Regions from separate parts of the Buttiauxella gaviniae genome, predicted to be linked through region 1. Evidence: predicted binding sites of a transcription regulator. Region 1 holds the regulator's gene; each other region holds the start of a gene.

The links. The regulator PurR, encoded in region 1, represses purine synthesis genes. The targets are predictions, from matches to a motif close to CANGCAAACGTTTGCNTG.
Region 2: purL (phosphoribosylformylglycinamidine synthase) is a predicted target of PurR. The motif match lies at 2,227-2,244, and genes of this name have one in related genera.
Region 3: AB1E22_RS09655 (nucleobase:cation symporter-2 family protein) is a predicted target of PurR. The motif match lies at 2,152-2,169, and genes of this name have one in related genera.

The regions. Positions count from the first base shown of each region.
Region 1 is NZ_JBFMVT010000002.1:4,051,507-4,057,701, reverse strand. It holds gene AB1E22_RS19305 (C40 family peptidase) at 1-387, shown strand, start outside; gene sodB (superoxide dismutase [Fe]) at 533-1,114, shown strand; gene AB1E22_RS19295 (YnhF family membrane protein) at 1,154-1,243, opposite strand; gene purR (HTH-type transcriptional repressor PurR) at 1,538-2,563, shown strand; gene punR (DNA-binding transcriptional activator PunR) at 2,582-3,499, opposite strand; gene punC (purine nucleoside transporter PunC) at 3,615-4,808, shown strand; gene cfa (cyclopropane fatty acyl phospholipid synthase) at 5,099-6,195, shown strand, end outside.
Region 2 is NZ_JBFMVT010000002.1:759,901-766,095, reverse strand. It holds gene yfhb (phosphatidylglycerophosphatase C) at 1-51, shown strand, start outside; gene tadA (tRNA adenosine(34) deaminase TadA) at 85-621, shown strand; gene mltF (membrane-bound lytic murein transglycosylase MltF) at 506-2,062, opposite strand; gene purL (phosphoribosylformylglycinamidine synthase) at 2,333-6,195, shown strand, end outside.
Region 3 is NZ_JBFMVT010000002.1:1,936,100-1,942,294, forward strand. It holds gene AB1E22_RS09650 (AsmA family protein) at 1-584, opposite strand, end outside; gene AB1E22_RS09655 (nucleobase:cation symporter-2 family protein) at 710-2,101, opposite strand; gene gltS (sodium/glutamate symporter) at 2,330-3,532, shown strand; gene recG (ATP-dependent DNA helicase RecG) at 3,537-5,618, opposite strand; gene trmH (tRNA (guanosine(18)-2'-O)-methyltransferase TrmH) at 5,623-6,195, opposite strand, start outside.

The DNA.
Region 1 (6,195 bases):
GCCATGAACAAACTGATGGGCCAGATTGGCAAACCGTATCGCTGGGGCGGCACCTCTCCGCGCACCGGTTTCGATTGCAGCGGTCTGGTCTATTACGCTTATAAAGATTTAGTGAAATTCCGTATTCCACGTACCGCCAATGAAATGTATCACCTGCGTGATGCTTCTTCTGTTGACCGTGGCGAACTCGAAACGGGCGACCTGGTGTTCTTCCGCACCCAGGGGCGTGGCACAGCGGATCACGTGGGTGTTTATGTCGGTAACGGGAAATTTATTCAGTCACCGCGTTCTGGCCGGGATATTCAAATCACTTCATTGAGCGAAGATTACTGGCAGCGCCACTATGTGGGTGCCAAACGCGTCATGACGCCAAAAACCATTCGCTAATCTCCCTTCATCAAATCTCACCTGCCCTACTTTGGGCAGGTGAGATCTTCTTTTGCTTATCCTTTCAATTTGTTACCCTAAATCCACACTAAGCGTGGTTGTTTAGTGTTCATAAAATCCCAAAATAATTCGAAAGGAGTCAGCAATGTCGTTCGAACTACCTGCACTACCATATGCAAAAGATGCTTTAGCCCCGCATATCTCTGCCGAAACGCTGGAATACCACTACGGCAAACACCATCAAACCTACGTCACTAACCTGAACAATCTGGTTAAGGGCACAGCGTTTGAAGGCAAAACACTCGAAGAGATCGTTCGCACTTCTGAAGGCGGCGTATTTAACAACGCAGCGCAGGTGTGGAACCATACCTTCTACTGGAACTGCCTGGCACCTGATGCTGGCGGCGAACCAACGGGCGCTGTTTTGGATGCTATCAACCAATCTTTTGGTAGCTTCGCTGAGTTTAAGCAACAGTTTACCGATGCCGCTATCAAGAACTTTGGCGCAGGCTGGACCTGGCTTGTTAAAAACGCAGAGGGTTCGTTAGCCATTGTTTCTACATCTAACGCAGGCACACCGCTGACCACTGCGGCCAAACCGCTGCTGACTGTAGACGTATGGGAACATGCGTATTACATCGACTACCGCAATGCTCGCGCAGGATACCTGGAGCATTTCTGGGCGTTGGTGAATTGGGAATTTGTTGCGAAGAATCTTGCAGCTTAATCCATAAGTAAATGGGCCGCGATAAGCGGCCCATTTTAATCAGTGCAGTACGGCGGTTAACGCGCCACAAACAATCAAAGCCAGAACGATAACCGTGGTGGTGATTGAAAATTTCAGGTCGGTGCTCATGAGTAAACTCCTTTTATTACCTTACAATCAGTGTGTCGGTGGATTTTCCCACAATCGGAGAGAAAAATCCTCCTGGTTTTAACCGGATATCCATTTTCCCTCTTCCACTTTTCGCCAGGATAGGCCAAAATCCCACGCTAATTTATTGCGTACCGTCAATTCAACGCCCTCCTCCCGTTTTATGTCGCAATCCCGGCATACCCGCAACCACGATGTTGCCTCAGGAGATAGCGTACGCAAACGTTTAACACATTCGTTATCAGGGGCTTACGATATGGCCCGGAGTGAAATTTAATGGCGACAATCAAGGATGTGGCGAAACGCGCAAACGTTTCCACTACAACCGTATCACATGTGATTAACAAAACCCGTTTTGTAGCGGAAGAGACGCGCAATGCGGTTTGGGCTGCAATCAAAGAGCTGCACTATTCGCCAAGCGCCGTCGCGCGTAGCCTGAAAGTTAATCACACTAAAACGATTGGCCTGTTAGCCACGTCCAGCGAAGCGCCCTATTTCGCCGAAATCATCGAAGCCGTTGAAAATAGCTGCTTTGAAAAAGGCTATACCCTCATTCTGGGTAACGCACACAATAACTTCGAAAAACAGCGTGCCTACTTATCAATGATGGCGCAAAAGCGCGTTGATGGCCTGCTGGTGATGTGCTCTGAGTACCCGGAATCACTTCTGACCATGCTCGAAGAGTACCGTCATATCCCAATGGTTGTGATGGACTGGGGTGAAGCGCGCGCTGATTTTACCGACTCCGTCGTCGATAACGCATTCCATGGCGGTTATCTGGCCGGGCGTTATTTGATCGAACGCGGTCATCGTGAAATTGGCGCTATTCCCGGGCAGATGGAACGCAACACCGGCGGCGGTCGCCATGCTGGCTTTATGAAAGCGCTGCAAGAGGCTGGTATCGCTATCCCGGAAAACTGGATTGTTCAGGGCGATTTTGAGCCGGAATCCGGTTATCGCGCGATGCAGCAGATCCTCGGTCAGTCTCATCGCCCTACCGCGGTGTTCTGCGGCGGGGATATTATGGCGATGGGTGCAATTTGTGCCGCCGATGAAATGGGGCTGCGCGTCCCGCAGGATATTTCCATTATCGGCTATGACAACGTGCGTAATGCTCGCTTCTTCTCACCCGCCCTGACGACGATTCACCAGCCAAAAGATTCCCTGGGTGAAACGGCATTTAACATGCTGCTGGATAGAATCGTTAACAAACGCGAAGAATCCCAGAGCATTGAAGTCCATCCGCGCCTGATTGAGCGCCGCTCAGTAGCTGATGGCCCATTCCGCGATTACCGCCGTTAAGTTTTGTTGAGCCCGGGTTTACTCGGGCTCAGGCTCCTGCAACCACTCCGCATTCATCGTCTCACTGTCCCCCAAATAATCCAGTAGCCAGGCCAGGGCTGGTGATGCATCATTTTGCCGCCAGGTCAGGCAGCATGCGGCGTCCGGGAAGGGATTATCAAGCGTTAACTCGCACCACTGCCCTGATGCCAGCCACGGCCGTGCGATATGCAAAGGCACCATACCGATACACAGCCCCGCGCTAAGACAATCTGAACCAGATTGCCAGTCAGGCACCACTACACGACGCTGGTTATCCAGCAGCCAGGTAATTCGTTTTGGTAGTGAACGGGAGGTATCCTCCAGCACCAGCGAAGGCCAGGCCCGGAGATCGTCATCGCTTAGGGTACCGCCAAGCTTCGCAAGCGCATGATTCGATGCCACCACGCAACGCCAGCTTAGGGATCCCATATCCCGGAAAGCATAACGCCCCCCAACGGGGATAGCCTGGGTTGCGCCAATCGCCACTTCAACACGTCCGTCAGCTAACGCATCCCACACACCGTTAAACACTTCCTGGAAAATTCGCAGCTCGATGTCCGGAAAATGGCGATAAAAATCCAGCACCAACTGCCGGGTTCGCTCGGGTTTAACGATGTTATCGACCGCAATAGCGAGGTGCCCGCGCCATCCATTAGCGATCTGTTGGCACTGCTGCCGTGTCGTCATCATTTTTTTGATAACAGACCGGCCCTCTTTCAAAAAAAACAGACCCGCAGGCGTTAATTCCACATCCCGATGGCGACGTTCAAACAGCGGAACCGCCAGCCATTCCTCCAGTTGCCGTACCGTGTAGCTAATGGCAGACGGAACGCGGTGTAACTCCTGCGCAGCGCCACTGAAGCTGCCGTTGCGCGCCACCGCATCTATCACTTCCAGCGAATATTCAGACCACATTTTTCTGCTCACAAAATTTTTGAATGCAACCTACAAATATTAGCGTTTCACAAGCACATTTGCACTCCGTACACTCTCGCAGCAATTAACCTGCAAGATAATTCAAGAGAAAATTATGCAACCATCAAAAGGATTTCTTATCTGGCTGGCCGGATTAAGTGTGTTGGGGTTCCTCGCAACAGACATGTATCTGCCTGCTTTTGCTGCTATCCAACAAGATTTACAGACCGACGCCTCCGCCGTGAGTGCCAGTCTGAGCCTGTTCCTGGCAGGTTTTGCCTTTGCCCAACTGATGTGGGGGCCGCTGTCAGACCATTTCGGGCGTAAGCCTGTATTGCTGGCAGGCCTGAGTTTGTTCGCCGTGGGGTGTATTGGCATGCTGTGGGTAGAAAACGCAACTGCTTTGCTGGTATTACGTTTCGTGCAGGCGGTAGGCGTGTGTTCTGCGGCGGTAAGCTGGCAGGCGCTGGTGACGGACTACTATCCGGCGAATCGTGCAAACCGAATTTTTGCCACCATTATGCCGCTGGTCGGGCTTTCTCCCGCTCTGGCACCGCTGCTCGGCAGTTGGATTTTGACCCACTTTGACTGGCAGGCGATTTTCGCCACGCTGTTTGCTATCACGCTGGTGTTGATGATCCCGACTCTGCGTCTGAAGCCTCGCACCCAGCATCATCCGCAAACGGAAGAGAACAAAGTCAGCTTTATGTCGTTACTGCGCTCGCACGTCTACAGCGGAAACGTATTGATTTACGCGGCCTGCTCCGCAAGTTTCTTTGCGTGGCTGACCGGTTCACCGTTCATTTTGAATGATATGGGCTACAGCCCTGCGGCAATTGGTCTGAGCTATGTTCCGCAAACCATCGCTTTCTTGATTGGCGGCTATGGTTGCCGCAGCGCGCTGCAAAAATGGCAAGGCAAACAAATGCTGCCGTGGTTACTGGGCGTGTATACCCTGAGCACCTTCGCGACCTGGGCTGTAGCTGTGAGTGGCCATGCTAACCTGACGTTACTGCTGATCCCATTCTGCGTAATGGCGATGGCAAACGGCGCGATCTACCCGATTGTTGTAGCCTCCGCCCTGCTGCCTTTCCCACAAGCTACGGGGAAAGCCGCTGCGCTGCAAAATACCCTTCAGTTGGGATTATGCTTCTTCGCAAGTTTGATGGTTTCCTGGCTTATCGTAACGCCGTTGCTGACCACCACCAGCGTTATGCTGGTCACCATTGTGTTGGCTCTGCTGGGATATTTGCTGCAACGTCGCAGCAGTGCGAAAGTCTGGCAACACGCTGAATCGGATGCGCATTAATTGAAACAAAACATAGGTTAGCATGCTAACGATTTGTTATTGAATCGCCGATAAAGCGGGCCTATACTCATAAACGGCTCGAGGTTAACACCATAATAATGAAGTCATAACGGGAGCCCTTGCGCTCCCGTTTTTTATTTGTTTTAAGCAATTTATTGAGTGGGTAGTCACCCCTTTCTCTGTTCTACGTCGGATATCAGGCTCACGGAATTTTTCGTGACATTTCTCACATGCCCAAAATAGCGTCTACGCTGTTTGAAGGTTCCTCACATAAAGGTGATGGAGAAGCTATGAGTTCATCGTGCATAGAAGAAGTCAGTATAAGAAATAACCCATGGTATCGAATTGTGAACGAGATGCTCACACAGGCTGGGGTGGAAGTGAACGGCCCGCGCCCTTTCGATATACAGGTTAAACATCCCGATTTTTTTAAACGCGTCCTACAACAGGGTACGCTCGGTCTGGGTGAAAGTTATATGGACGGCTGGTGGGACTGCGAACGGCTGGATATATTTTTTAATAAAGCCATTCGTGCCGGACTTGAACGCCAGCTCCCTCATCATTTAAAAGACACACTCCGCATTGCCGCCGCACGCTTTATTAATCTGCAATCTAAAAAACGCGCCTGGATAGTGGGCAAAGAGCATTACGATCTCGGGAACGATCTCTTTAGCCGCATGCTTGATGACCATATGCAATATTCTTGCGGTTACTGGAAAGAGGCCACAACGCTCAGTGATGCACAGAATGCAAAATTGAAAATGATCTGCGAGAAATTGCATCTGGAACCCGGCATGACGCTGCTGGATATTGGCTGCGGCTGGGGTGGGCTTGCTGAATTTGCGGCGCGAAATTATGGCGTAGCAGTGCATGGCGTAACCATTTCTGCTGAACAGCAAAAAATGGCACAGGCGCGATGCATCGGTCTCAACGTCACTATTTTGCTGCAAGATTACCGTGAACTGGATATGCAGTTTGACCGCATTGTTTCCGTCGGCATGTTCGAGCATGTCGGGCCGAAAAATTACGCCACCTATTTTGATGTGGCAGACCGTAATTTGAAACCTGACGGAATCTTTCTGCTTCACACCATCGGATCCAACAAAACCGATAACGGCGTCGATCCCTGGATCGACAAATACATTTTCCCTAACGGTTGTCTGCCGTCGGTCAGCCAGATTGCCCATGCCAGCGAAGGCCATTTTGTGATGGAGGACTGGCATAACTTTGGGGCGGATTACGACAAAACATTGATGGCCTGGCACGAGCGTTTCCAGACTTGCTGGCCGGAAATTGCCGATAACTACTCGGACCGCTTTAAAAGAATGTTTAGTTATTACCTCAACGCCTGCGCCGGAGCGTTTCGCGCGCGCGATATTCAGCTCTG
Region 2 (6,195 bases), 3.3 Mb from region 1:
CAGCATCGCTGGCGTGTTACCCCGCAGGGGCAGTTACAGCAGCTTGAATAGTGCCATTTCGCATAAGAGACGGGGGTGTGTATAATGCGCCGCCCTAATCTTGCCCCGGAGAGCCCCTTGTCAGAGAGCGAATTTACCCACGAATACTGGATGCGCCATGCATTAACCCTCGCACGTAGAGCATGGGAAGAAGGTGAAGTTCCGGTTGGTGCGGTCCTGGTGCATAACAATCAGGTGATTGGCGAAGGCTGGAACCGCCCGATTGGACGACACGATCCCACGGCTCATGCGGAAATTATGGCGCTGCGCCAGGGTGGAATGGTGCTGCAAAACTACCGTCTACTGGACACCACGCTTTATGTCACCCTCGAACCTTGCGTCATGTGCGCGGGGGCGATGGTGCACAGCCGTATTGGCAATCTGGTCTTTGGCGCGCGCGATGCCAAAACGGGCGCTATCGGCTCGTTAATGGATGTGCTCGGGCACCCTGGTATGAATCACCAGGTTAATGTGACTGAGGGCGTACTGGCAGAAGAGTGCTCGGCAATGCTGAGTGATTTCTTTCGAGCCCGCCGTCTTGAGAAAAAGGCCCTAAAGGAAAAGGCCCGTAACGCGGAGTAGTGAGTTCTACAGGAGCGACTACCGGGTACGCCTCTGCATATTTTTCCTCCTGGGCTGCCATCTTCTCTTTTTCGAGTAAATAGCCCGCCAGACTCAGGTGATACTTACGGATGTTCTCCACATACGCATACGCCTCATGGCCGCGGGCGTAGCCGTAAGTGGTTTTGCTGTAATACTGTTTTTGGCTCAGGAGCGGCAGACGGGTTTTAACGTCGGCCCAACTATCCGGGTTGCCCTTTAACTTCGCCGTCAACTGACGGGCATCCAGCATATGGGCGTATCCCATGTTGTAGGCGATCAGTGCAAACCAAATCCGCTCTTCTTCAGGTACGCTCTCCGGCACTTTTGCCATCATATCTTTCAGATAACGACTCCCGCCTTCAATGCTTTGCTCCGCATCTAAGCGGTCGGTCACCCCAAGACTTTGCGCGGTATTTTTGGTGAGCATCATCAGCCCGCGAACGCCCGTTGGCGACGTTGCCTGGTTATCCCAGTGTGATTCCTGATACGAAATAGCCGCCAGTAAACGCCAGTCTATCTCGGTGGCATATTTCTCAAACAGCGGCTGAAGCTCTGGCAGCACGGTATCCACCGCGTTAAGGAACGTGCGCGTATCGACATAATCAAAATCCCCGACGTGGCCGAGATACTTTTCTTCCAGGCGGGCAAAAGTACCGTCGCTATTAAGACGGTTGTAAAAGTCGAGCAGGGCGGCGGAAAGGCTATCGTCGCCGTCTAACGCGCTAAACCATGTCACCGGCTGTTCGTCAGTCACATCGAGGGCGACGGCTAACTGCGGGTGCACGCGCTGGAAGGTGCTGATCGCCACGGAGTCCGCAATAGTAAAGGCTATTTTCCCGTCCACCACCTGCTGCATCAACTCAGTGCTGCTGTGCTCTTCATCGATTTGCCAGCTTAAATCCGGGAATTTTTGTTCTTTAAGATTCTTCAACGCATTGAGCGAGGTGACACCAGGCGAGAGCACCAACTGATTTTCTTTTACTCCTGCCAGCGTTTTAGGCCGCGGGCTGCCGATGCGATAAACCATCTGTTGAGAGACGGAATAATAGGCCGGCCCCGCCTGGTATTGCTGGCTGCGCTGCGTATTGTAGACCAGGCCTGCCGCAATCAGGTCGGCATCGTCATTATCAATATCATCAAACAGCTCTTTGATATTTGGGCGCACAGTGATAGCAAGCCTCACACCAAGGTAACGGGCAAACTGCTCCGCTAACTCGTAATCCAGGCCAATTTCTTTGCCTTGATAAAGCTTCCACGTTAAAGGGGATTCAATAGTACTGACGCGCAAAACTCCCCGCGCTTGAATGGCGGCGATGCGGTTTTCGGCCTTGCCGAACCAGGGAATGGAGGGCCATAGCGCCACTGCCAGCAACACGGTTACGGCACCGATGAGCAGATAATTAATCTTAAATCTTTTCAAATGGTTAATCTGCGTAGATGCGTCGGGGTTTCGCTAACAACAGGCTTCAAAAAAGGAGAAACGGTTAAATAGAGTGGCGCATTTTGCTTAACAAAACGCCACTGTGCAACTTATTCAACATTTCTGGCGAAATCTTCATCAATGAAAACTAATCCGTTTATTTATACGCAAACGGTTTCGTCACGGCGGCGGATTAACTATAATGGCGCCCGTTTTCCCCTTGCGCCCACTGAAACGTCCCCCTGGCGTTTCGAAGACGAGAGATCTTTGATGATGGAAATTCTGCGTGGTTCGCCCGCTTTATCGGCATTTCGTATTAACAAATTACTGGCCCGCTTTAATGACGCCAACCTTCCGGTCAGCGACATTTATGCCGAGTATATTCACTTTGCCGATCTCGACGCGCAGCTCGACTCTGATGAGCACGCCCGTCTGCAAAGGTTGCTGAAATATGGTCCAACCCTTGCTGACCACGCCCCGACCGGCCACCTGATTCTGGTTACGCCGCGTCCTGGTACCATCTCACCCTGGTCCTCAAAAGCTACCGACATTGCCCACAACTGCGATTTAGCCAAAATTAAGCGCCTTGAGCGCGGTGTGGCGTATTACGTTACTGCCAGCCAATTGACGGATGAACAGCGCCTGCAAGTCGCCGCATTGCTGCATGACCGCATGATGGAAAGCGTTTTTGACTCGCTTGAGGACGCCCAGCAATTGTTCTCTCATCACACGCCTGCGCCGGTGCAAAGCGTTGACCTGCTCTCGCAAGGGCGCGAAGCCCTGGTTGAGGCGAACATTCGCCTGGGCCTGGCTCTGGCAGAAGATGAAATCGATTATTTGCAGGATGCGTTCACCAAACTGGGGCGCAATCCGAACGACATCGAGCTGTATATGTTCGCGCAGGCAAACTCCGAACATTGCCGCCACAAAATTTTTAATGCCGACTGGATTATTGACGGCGTAGAGCAGCCAAAATCGCTGTTCAAAATGATTAAGAACACCTTCGAGAAAACCCCGGATTACGTGTTATCAGCTTATAAAGATAACGCCGCCGTGATGGAAGGTTCCACGGTGGGGCGCTTCTTCGCCGATCACGAGGCTGGCCGCTATGACTACCACCAGGAAGATGCGCATATCCTGATGAAAGTCGAAACGCACAACCACCCAACGGCAATCTCTCCGTGGCCGGGTGCAGCGACCGGTTCCGGCGGCGAAATCCGTGACGAAGGCGCAACAGGCCGTGGTGCAAAACCTAAGGCGGGTCTGGTCGGTTTCTCCGTTTCAAACTTACGTATCCCAGGCTTTGAACAGCCGTGGGAAGAAGATTTCGGTAAGCCGGATCGCATCGTCACCGCGCTGGATATCATGACTGACGGCCCTCTGGGCGGTGCGGCATTTAACAACGAATTTGGTCGCCCGGCGCTGACCGGCTACTTCCGTACCTACGAAGAGCAAGTTAACAGCCACAACGGCGTTGAACTGCGCGGCTACCACAAGCCTATTATGCTGGCGGGCGGCATCGGTAACATCCGTGCTGACCACGTTCAGAAAGGTGAAATCACCGTCGGCGCGAAACTGATCGTGCTCGGCGGCCCGTCCATGAACATCGGTTTGGGCGGCGGAGCGGCTTCTTCTATGACCTCCGGTCAATCCGATGCGGATCTCGATTTTGCTTCCGTTCAGCGCGACAACCCAGAAATGGAGCGCCGCTGCCAGGAAGTTATCGACCGCTGCTGGCAGTTGGGCGATGCCAACCCAATCCTGTTTATTCACGATGTGGGCGCGGGTGGTCTTTCCAACGCCATGCCGGAGCTGGTGAGCGACGGTGGCCGCGGCGGGCGTTTCGAGCTGCGCGATATTCTCAACGATGAGCCGGGCATGAGCCCGCTGGAAGTGTGGTGTAACGAATCTCAGGAACGGTATGTTCTGGCGGTTGCGCCAGACCAGTTGCCGTTGTTCGATGAACTCTGCCGCCGCGAACGTGCGCCGTACGCCGTTATTGGCGAAGCGACTGAAGAAAAGCATTTAACGCTTAACGATAGCCATTTCGACAACCAGCCGATTGATATGCCGCTGGACGTTCTGCTCGGTAAAACGCCGAAAATGGAACGTAACGTGGAAACCCTGAAAGCGAAGGGCGATGCGCTGGATTGCCGCAACATCACCCTCGCTGATGCGGTAAACCGCGTGCTGCATTTGCCGACCGTCGCAGAGAAAACGTTCCTTGTGACCATCGGCGACCGTTCGGTTACCGGCATGGTCGCCCGTGACCAGATGGTTGGCCCGTGGCAGATCCCGGTTGCTAACTGCGCGGTCACCACTGCAAGCCTGGATAGCTACTACGGCGAAGCGATGTCCCTCGGCGAGCGTGCGCCTGTCGCGCTGCTGGACTTCGCAGCATCCGGTCGTCTGGCCGTTGGCGAAGCGCTGACAAACATTGCCGCAACGCAAATCGGGGCGCTCAATCGCATCAAACTCTCGGCTAACTGGATGTCCGCAGCCGGTCACCCAGGTGAAGATGCTGGCCTTTACGAAGCGGTGAAAGCGGTTGGCGAAGAACTTTGCCCGACGCTTGGCCTGACCATTCCGGTTGGCAAAGACTCTATGTCGATGAAAACCCGTTGGCAGGAAGGTAACGAGCAGCGCGAAATGACCTCGCCACTGTCGCTGGTGATCACCGCCTTTGCGCGTGTTGAAGACGTTCGCCGCACCGTTACGCCACAACTGCGCACTGAAGAAGATAACGCCCTGTTGCTTATCGATTTGGGGGCGGGCCACAACGCACTAGGCGCAACCGCACTCTCCCAGGTTTATCGTCAACTGGGTGACAAACCTGCTGACGTCCGCAGCGCTGAGCAGCTTAAAGGCTTCTTCAATGCGATTCAGGCGCTGGTTGCCGAGCAAAAACTGCTGGCCTACCACGACCGTTCTGACGGTGGTCTGTTGGTGACGCTTGCGGAGATGGCCTTTGCGGGCCACTGCGGTGTTGAAGCGGACATCGCCACTTTGGGTAAAGATCATCTGGCCGCACTGTTCAATGAAGAGCTGGGCGCGGTGATTCAGGTTAAAGCGGCGGATCGCGCAGCGGTTGAGAAAACCCTCGCAGACCATGGTCTGGAAAATTGCGTTCACTTCCTCGGCAAAGCGGTTACCGGCGACCGTTTCACGCTTGCCGCTGACGGCCATCCGGTGTTTAGCGAAAGCCGCACGACCCTGCGCATGTGGTGGGCAGAAACCACCTGGCAGATGCAGCGCCTGCGTGACAATCCAGCCTGTGCGGATCAAGAGCATGAAGCGAAAGCTAATGACAACGATCCTGGCCTGAACGTGAAGTTGAACTTCGATATTAAAGAGGACATCGCGGCACCGTTTATCGCTACCGGTGCGCGTCCGAAAGTTGCCGTGCTGCGCGAGCAGGGCGTTAACTCCCACGTTGAAATGGCGGCGGCATTCCACCGCGCGGGTTTCGATGCCATTGACGTTCATATGAGCGATTTGCTGGCGGGTCGCCGTGGTCTGGAAGATTTCCAGGCGCTGGTGGCGTGCGGCGGTTTCTCCTATGGCGACGTGCTGGGTGCGGGTGAGGGCTGGGCGAAATCTATCCTCTTTAACTCGCGCGCGCGTGACGAGTTCGAAACCTTCTTCCATCGCCCGCAAACTCTGGCGTTGGGCGTGTGTAACGGCTGCCAGATGATGTCCAATCTGCGTGAACTGATTCCGGGCAGCGATCTGTGGCCACGCTTTGTGCGCAACCACTCTGACCGCTTTGAAGCGCGTTTCAGCCTGGTAGAAGTGACCTCCAGCCCATCGCTGTTACTGCAAGGTATGGTTGGCTCGCATATGCCAATCGCTGTTTCTCACGGTGAAGGGCATGTGGAAGTCCGCGATGCGACACATCTCGCGGCGCTTGAAACCAAGGGGCTGGTGGCGCTGCGCTTTATCGATAACTTCGGCAAGGTAACGGAAAACTACCCGGCGAACCCGAACGGCTCACCAAACGGGATTACGGCGGTGACTAACGAAAGCGGGCGCGTCACGATTATGATGCCGCACCCGGAACGTGTGTTCCGTACCGTGAGCAACTCATGGCACCCATCCGAGTGGGGTGAAGATAGCCCGTGGATGCGTATTTT
Region 3 (6,195 bases), 2.1 Mb from region 1:
GTTACCTGCTGATTATTAATTGCGCCCTGCAATAACACGTTAGTCGCAGGCACCCCGTTGAGCGTCATCGAACCGGCGCTAAATTGAATATCCGCGGTATTGCCCTGGGCTTTACCTTGCTGCGGCTGCCAGGGTGTCACTCCGCCGTTAACGCGCTGAGCATGTAAATTCCATTCCGTATTGGGGCTGTTGAGCGCCATATCGCTTAATTGCAGCATATCGGCCTGGAAGGGAAGCGGTGCGGCATTTGGGCTGATATTTAGCGTGCCGTTCTGCAACAAAATTTTATCGACGTGCATGGGATCTGACACCTGGCGTGAGCTCAGGCCAATATCAATATTTTGCGCAACCAGCGTTGCAGGCTGACCTTTGCGCCCAAAGGTCACATTGCTCAGCGTAAGATGCATAGGGGAAGCCCAACGGTGATCCATTTCCTCAAACGAGAAAGTGTAATCACTATTCTGAACGACCCAACGGCTTACCAGGGTGGCACCCCAGCGAGTTTGAAGCAAAATATAGGCAGCGATAAGCGCAACAAATATGACGACCAGTAACGCAACGATTAGCTTTCCGAGAAATTTCATTGTCTTCCATCCCATGAAGTTTCGGTAAGGGTGTTATGCCCCATTTACCGTTATAGCTCAAGGATGGGATTGTCAGGAGGGGTTACACGCGCTGGCAGCAACAAATCACCAGCGCGTGAAGTACATCAATTTTTCTCAGGCGGGAAAATCAGGTTTAACACGATGGCAGTGATACCACCGGCAGCGATACCGGAAGAGAGCAGCGTTTTCAGCCAGTCGGGCGCAAACTGCAAAATCAGAGGCTGCTGAGAGACGCCCATACCGACGGCCAGGGAGAGTGCAATAATCATAATCGCGCGGCGATTCAGCGGCTCGCGGGAAACAATTCGCACGCCGGAAGCGGCAATGGTGCCAAACATCACTATAGTCGCGCCGCCTAAAACGGGCTCAGGAATGTGTTGAACAAACCCGCTTACCGCCGGGAACAGACCCAGCACAATAAGCATCAGAGCGACAACAAAACCGACATAACGGCTGGCAACGCCGGTGAGCTGAATCACCCCGTTGTTCTGGCCAAAGCAAGAGTTAGGGAATGTGTTAAACACGGCGGAGACACAAGAGTTCAGGCCGTTAGCCAGCACACCGCCTTTGAGGCGCTTCATATAAAGCGGGCCGGATACGGGCTGCTCGGAAACGTCAGACGTCGCAGTAATATCGCCGATGGTTTCCAGAGAGGTCACCATAAAGACCAGCATCAGCGGGATAAGCAGATTCCAGTCAATGCCCAAACCGTAGTACAGCGGCGTAGGCACCATTATCAGGTCAGTATTTGTTGATGGCACGGTCTCCGGCAACATGCCCATCGCCCAGGCTAACCCATAACCTACGGCCATGGCGATAACCAGGGAAGCGACGCGTAGGTAAGCGTTACGCTGGCGGTTAAGCAGAATAATCACCAGCAACACCGCACCTGCTAACAACAGGTTTTTCGGTGCGCCAAATGTGTGATCGTTCATGGCGGCATAACCACCGCCAATAGATGTCAGACCAACCTGAATCAGAGAAAGCCCGATAATCATGACCACTACGCCGGAAACCAGCGGCGTGATAATACGACGCGCCAGATGCAAGAAGCGGGATAACAGCATTTCAGTGCAGCTTGCGAGCATTAAGGTACCAAACAGCGCTGCCATCATGGTCGGAACATCGGCTCCGCCATTTTTCAGTGCCATGCCGCCCATAATCAACGGCGACACAAAGTTAAAGCTGGTGCCCTGAATCGACAGAAGCCCGGAACCTACTGGTCCCCAGGCTTTAATCTGGATTATCGATGCTACGCCCGAGGCGAACAGCGACATACTGATAATGTGTTGGGTATCTTCAGCCGGAAGTCCCAGAGCCTGGCAAATCAACATAGCAGGCGTGATCACCGCAACAAACATCGCTAATAAGTGCTGCCCGGCAGCAAAAAGAGTTTGTGGGAGAGGAGGTCTATCCTCAAGGCGGTAAATCAATTCACTGGAACGGGGCTGAGCAATCGGTTGCGCACCTTCAGACTCAACAGCATTAACAGACATCAGAAATTATCCCCTGCGAAAAAACGCTGATTTTAGCGGAGTAAAGAGCAAAAGCAAACGTTTGCTTGTGATGTTTCCTAAGATAAAAAGTATATATAGCGAGCTTTTTATATAACTTTCGGCTGCTTTTTGGTTAAAATCCGGCTGCTGAGTTTTCTAAAACCTGAAATTCCAGTGAAGGATAATTAAAAAGCGTCTGTGAGAATATGCGCAAACAGGAGCACTTCTATGTTTTATCTTGATACTCTTTCTACCCTTGTTGCCGCCACTCTCGTGTTGTTACTGGGCCGAAAAATGGTCCACACCCTACCGCTGTTAAAAAAATACACTATCCCTGAACCGGTCGCTGGTGGCCTGTTGATAGCCCTTGCGCTGTTAGTGCTTAAAAAGAGCCTTGGCTGGGAATTTGAATTTGATATGAGCCTCAAAGATCCTTTGATGCTTGCATTCTTCGCCACTATCGGTCTGAACGCTAACCTTGCCAGCCTGCGTGCGGGCGGCAAAGTCGTCGGTATTTTCCTGATTGTTGTGGTTGGCCTTTTGATTATGCAAAACGCCATTGGTATTGGAATGGCTAGCCTGCTGGGCCTTGATCCGTTAATGGGTTTACTGGCGGGTTCAATTACGTTGTCTGGCGGGCATGGCACCGGCGCGGCCTGGAGTAAGCTGTTTACCGAGCGCTATGGTTTCCAGAATGCAACCGAAGTGGCAATGGCTTGCGCAACGTTTGGCCTGGTATTGGGGGGCTTGATTGGCGGGCCGGTCGCACGTTATCTGGTTAAGCATTCATCCACGCCGAACGGCACTCAAGAAGACAGCATTGACCCAACCGCTTTCGAAAAACCCGCGGTAGGGCGCGTGATCACCTCGATGGTGATGATTGAAACCATCGCGATGATTGCTATTTGTCTTACCGTCGGTAAATTTGCGGCGCATTTCATTCAGGGAACCGCGTTCGAGTTGCCAACTTTTGTTTGCGTGCTTTTTGTTGGGGTCATTCTTAGTAATGCGCTTGCGCTTCTGGGTTTCTATCGCGTCTTTGAACGTGCGGTTTCGGTTCTGGGGAACGTGTGTTTATCGCTGTTTCTTGCTATGGCGCTGATGAGCCTGAAACTGTGGGAACTGGCTTCTCTTGCGTTGCCAATGCTCGCCATTTTGACGGTACAAACTATCTTTATGGCGCTGTATGCAATCTTTGTGACCTATCGCCTGATGGGGAAAAACTACGATGCGGCGGTGCTTGCTGCGGGGCACTGTGGTTTTGGTTTAGGGGCAACACCAACGGCAATCGCCAATATGCAGGCGATTACCGAGCGTTTTGGGCCGTCTCACATGGCGTTTCTGGTGGTGCCGATGGTCGGCGCATTCTTTATTGATATCGTCAATGCGCTGGTGATTAAGCTCTACCTGATGCTGCCAATATTTGGCTAAGCAATCAGGCGTTTGAGTAGCGTTCCGTTTCAGGCATCCAGCGTTCGATGAGCGCTATTGCCTGTTCCGGGTAGCGTTCATGGATATGGCGCGCAAGGCGCTGTACTTCCGGGATCATTGCCTGGTCACGCAGTAAATCTGCCACTTTAAACTCGGCATTGCCCGTTTGGCGCGTGCCGAGTAATTCCCCTGGCCCACGAATTTCCAAATCCTTTTGCGCAATCACAAAGCCGTCGTTGCTATCACGCAATACCTGCAAACGTAGCTGTGCCGTTTTCGATAGCGGTGACTTATAAAGCAACACGCAGTGGGATGCGACCGCGCCACGGCCCACTCGGCCTCGAAGCTGGTGGAGTTGCGCAAGCCCAAGGCGCTCAGGGTTTTCGATAATCATCAGGCTGGCATTCGGCACATCAACGCCAACTTCAATAACCGTTGTCGCAACCAGCAGATGAATCGCCCCTTCTTTGAACGCCTGCATGACTGCCTGTTTTTCTTGCGGCTTCATGCGGCCATGCACCAGGCCGACGCTAAGGTTTGGCAGCACGGCTTTAAGCTCATCCCATGTCACTTCTGCAGCCTGAGCTTCTAAAAGTTCGGATTCTTCAATCAGAGTACAGACCCAATAGGCCTGACGGCCTTCATCGCTACAGGCGTTGCGCACTCGCTCGATAATATCGTTGCGGCGGGTGTCAGGAATAGCGACGGTAGTAACGGGCGTGCGGCCCTGCGGAAGTTCATCGATAGTTGAGGTGTCCAGGTCGGCATAGGCCGTCATCGCCAGCGTGCGTGGAATTGGCGTTGCGGTCATGATTAACTGATGCGGGTGGAAGCCCTGAATTTGGCCTTTCTCCCATAACGCCAGACGCTGATGAACACCAAAACGGTGCTGCTCATCGATGATAACCAGCGCCAGCTCAGAAAATTGCACCTGTTCCTGGAAAATCGCGTGCGTTCCCACCACCATCGACACCTGGCCGCTGGCGATCGCTTCCTGTTGGGCAATGCGCGCTTTGCCTTTTTGCTTACCGGCCAGCCAGCCCACTTCAATACCCAGCGGTGCAAACCACTGGCGAAAATTATTGGCATGCTGTTCGGCGAGCAATTCCGTCGGCGCCATCAGGCCCACTTGTTTGCCATGCGCAATTGCCCGCAACGCAGCGAGCGCGGCAACCAGCGTTTTACCAGACCCAACATCACCCTGCACCAGACGCATCATCGGAACATCCAGAGCCATATCGTGTTCGATTTCCGCCACGACTCGCGCCTGGGCCGCGGTTGGTTTAAACGGTAGTGCAGCTAAAAGGCGGTTTTTTAATTCGTCATGATTACGCAAAGGTAATGCGTGATAACGCTGAGCGCCTGCGCGCAACGCCAGCATGCTTAGGTTATGTGCCAGCAGTTCTTCAAGAATTAAACGCTGTTGTGCAGGGTGTTTGCCAGTTTCAAGATCGGCTAACTGCATGGTTGGCGGCGGGCGATGCAACGTGCGCAGAGCTTCCGGCAGGCTCATCATCCCTTTGCTCAAATCAGCGGGGAGCAGTTCGGCGATAGCGCAAGTATCCAGCAATTCCAGAGCCTGGTCAGTCAGTTTGCGCAGCGTCGCCTGGCGAATGCCTTCTGTGGTGGGGTAAACCGGAGTCAGCGTTTCCTGCAATTCAGGCGTGCTGAGATCGCCCTGAACGCGGTACTCCGGGTGAATCATCTCTGCACCGTGAGCCCCGCGTTTGGCTTCCCCGTAGGCCAGCACGCGTTTCCCGTTCGCCAGACTGTTCTTCATTGCCGCGTTAAAGTTGAAGAAACGCATGGTCAAAATGCCGGTGCCATCAGAAATCTGGCAGGTCATCATGCGGCGACGGCCAAAACTGATATTACAGTTCAGCACTTCACCTTCCACCGTGGCGTAAATACCCGGCAGCAGGTCGTTAATTGGGTAAAGTTGCGTACGGTCTTCGTAGCGTAGCGGGAGGTGGAGCAGGAGATCCTGAATGGTGTGCAGACCAATTTTCGCCAGTTTACCGCTCTGACTGGCACCGACTCCGGCAAGCGTACTTAACGGTATGGCGTCCAGCAAACGGCCTTTCATCTGACTACTCCGCAGATTGCATTGTGGCCCACCATGCGGCATCAGCTTCTATTTCACCTAGCTGATTAACATGTGGGTAGGGCAAACCTTTACGACGGGAAACGCGAGCCAGCACTGGATAGCCACCTTCAAACAGCAAGCGCTGTTGTTCAGATTCTGGCAGGGTGCTGTTTTCGCGCTGATACATACCGGCATTCTGACGCTGGCGCTGCGCTTCGTACAGAATGAGCGCTGAAGCCACGGAAACGTTCAGCGATTGCACCATCCCGATCATCGGAATAATGATGTCCTGGTCTGCAAGCGCTAACGCTTCCTGAGTAATACCGGTTTTTTCCTGGCCCATCAAAATACAGGTCGGAAGCGTGTAATCAATTTCGCGGAAATCGACGGCTTTATCAGAAAGATTAGTGGCAAGGATTTGCATCCCACTACTTTTTAGATGACTCACGGCATCACTAATATTGCGATGCGTTTTAACTTCAACCCAGGAATTACTGCCCGCAGCGGAAGAGGCCATGGTGCGCATACGGCTGCCCGGCCAGACGGCGTGAACTTCGTGTACGCCGACCGCATCTGC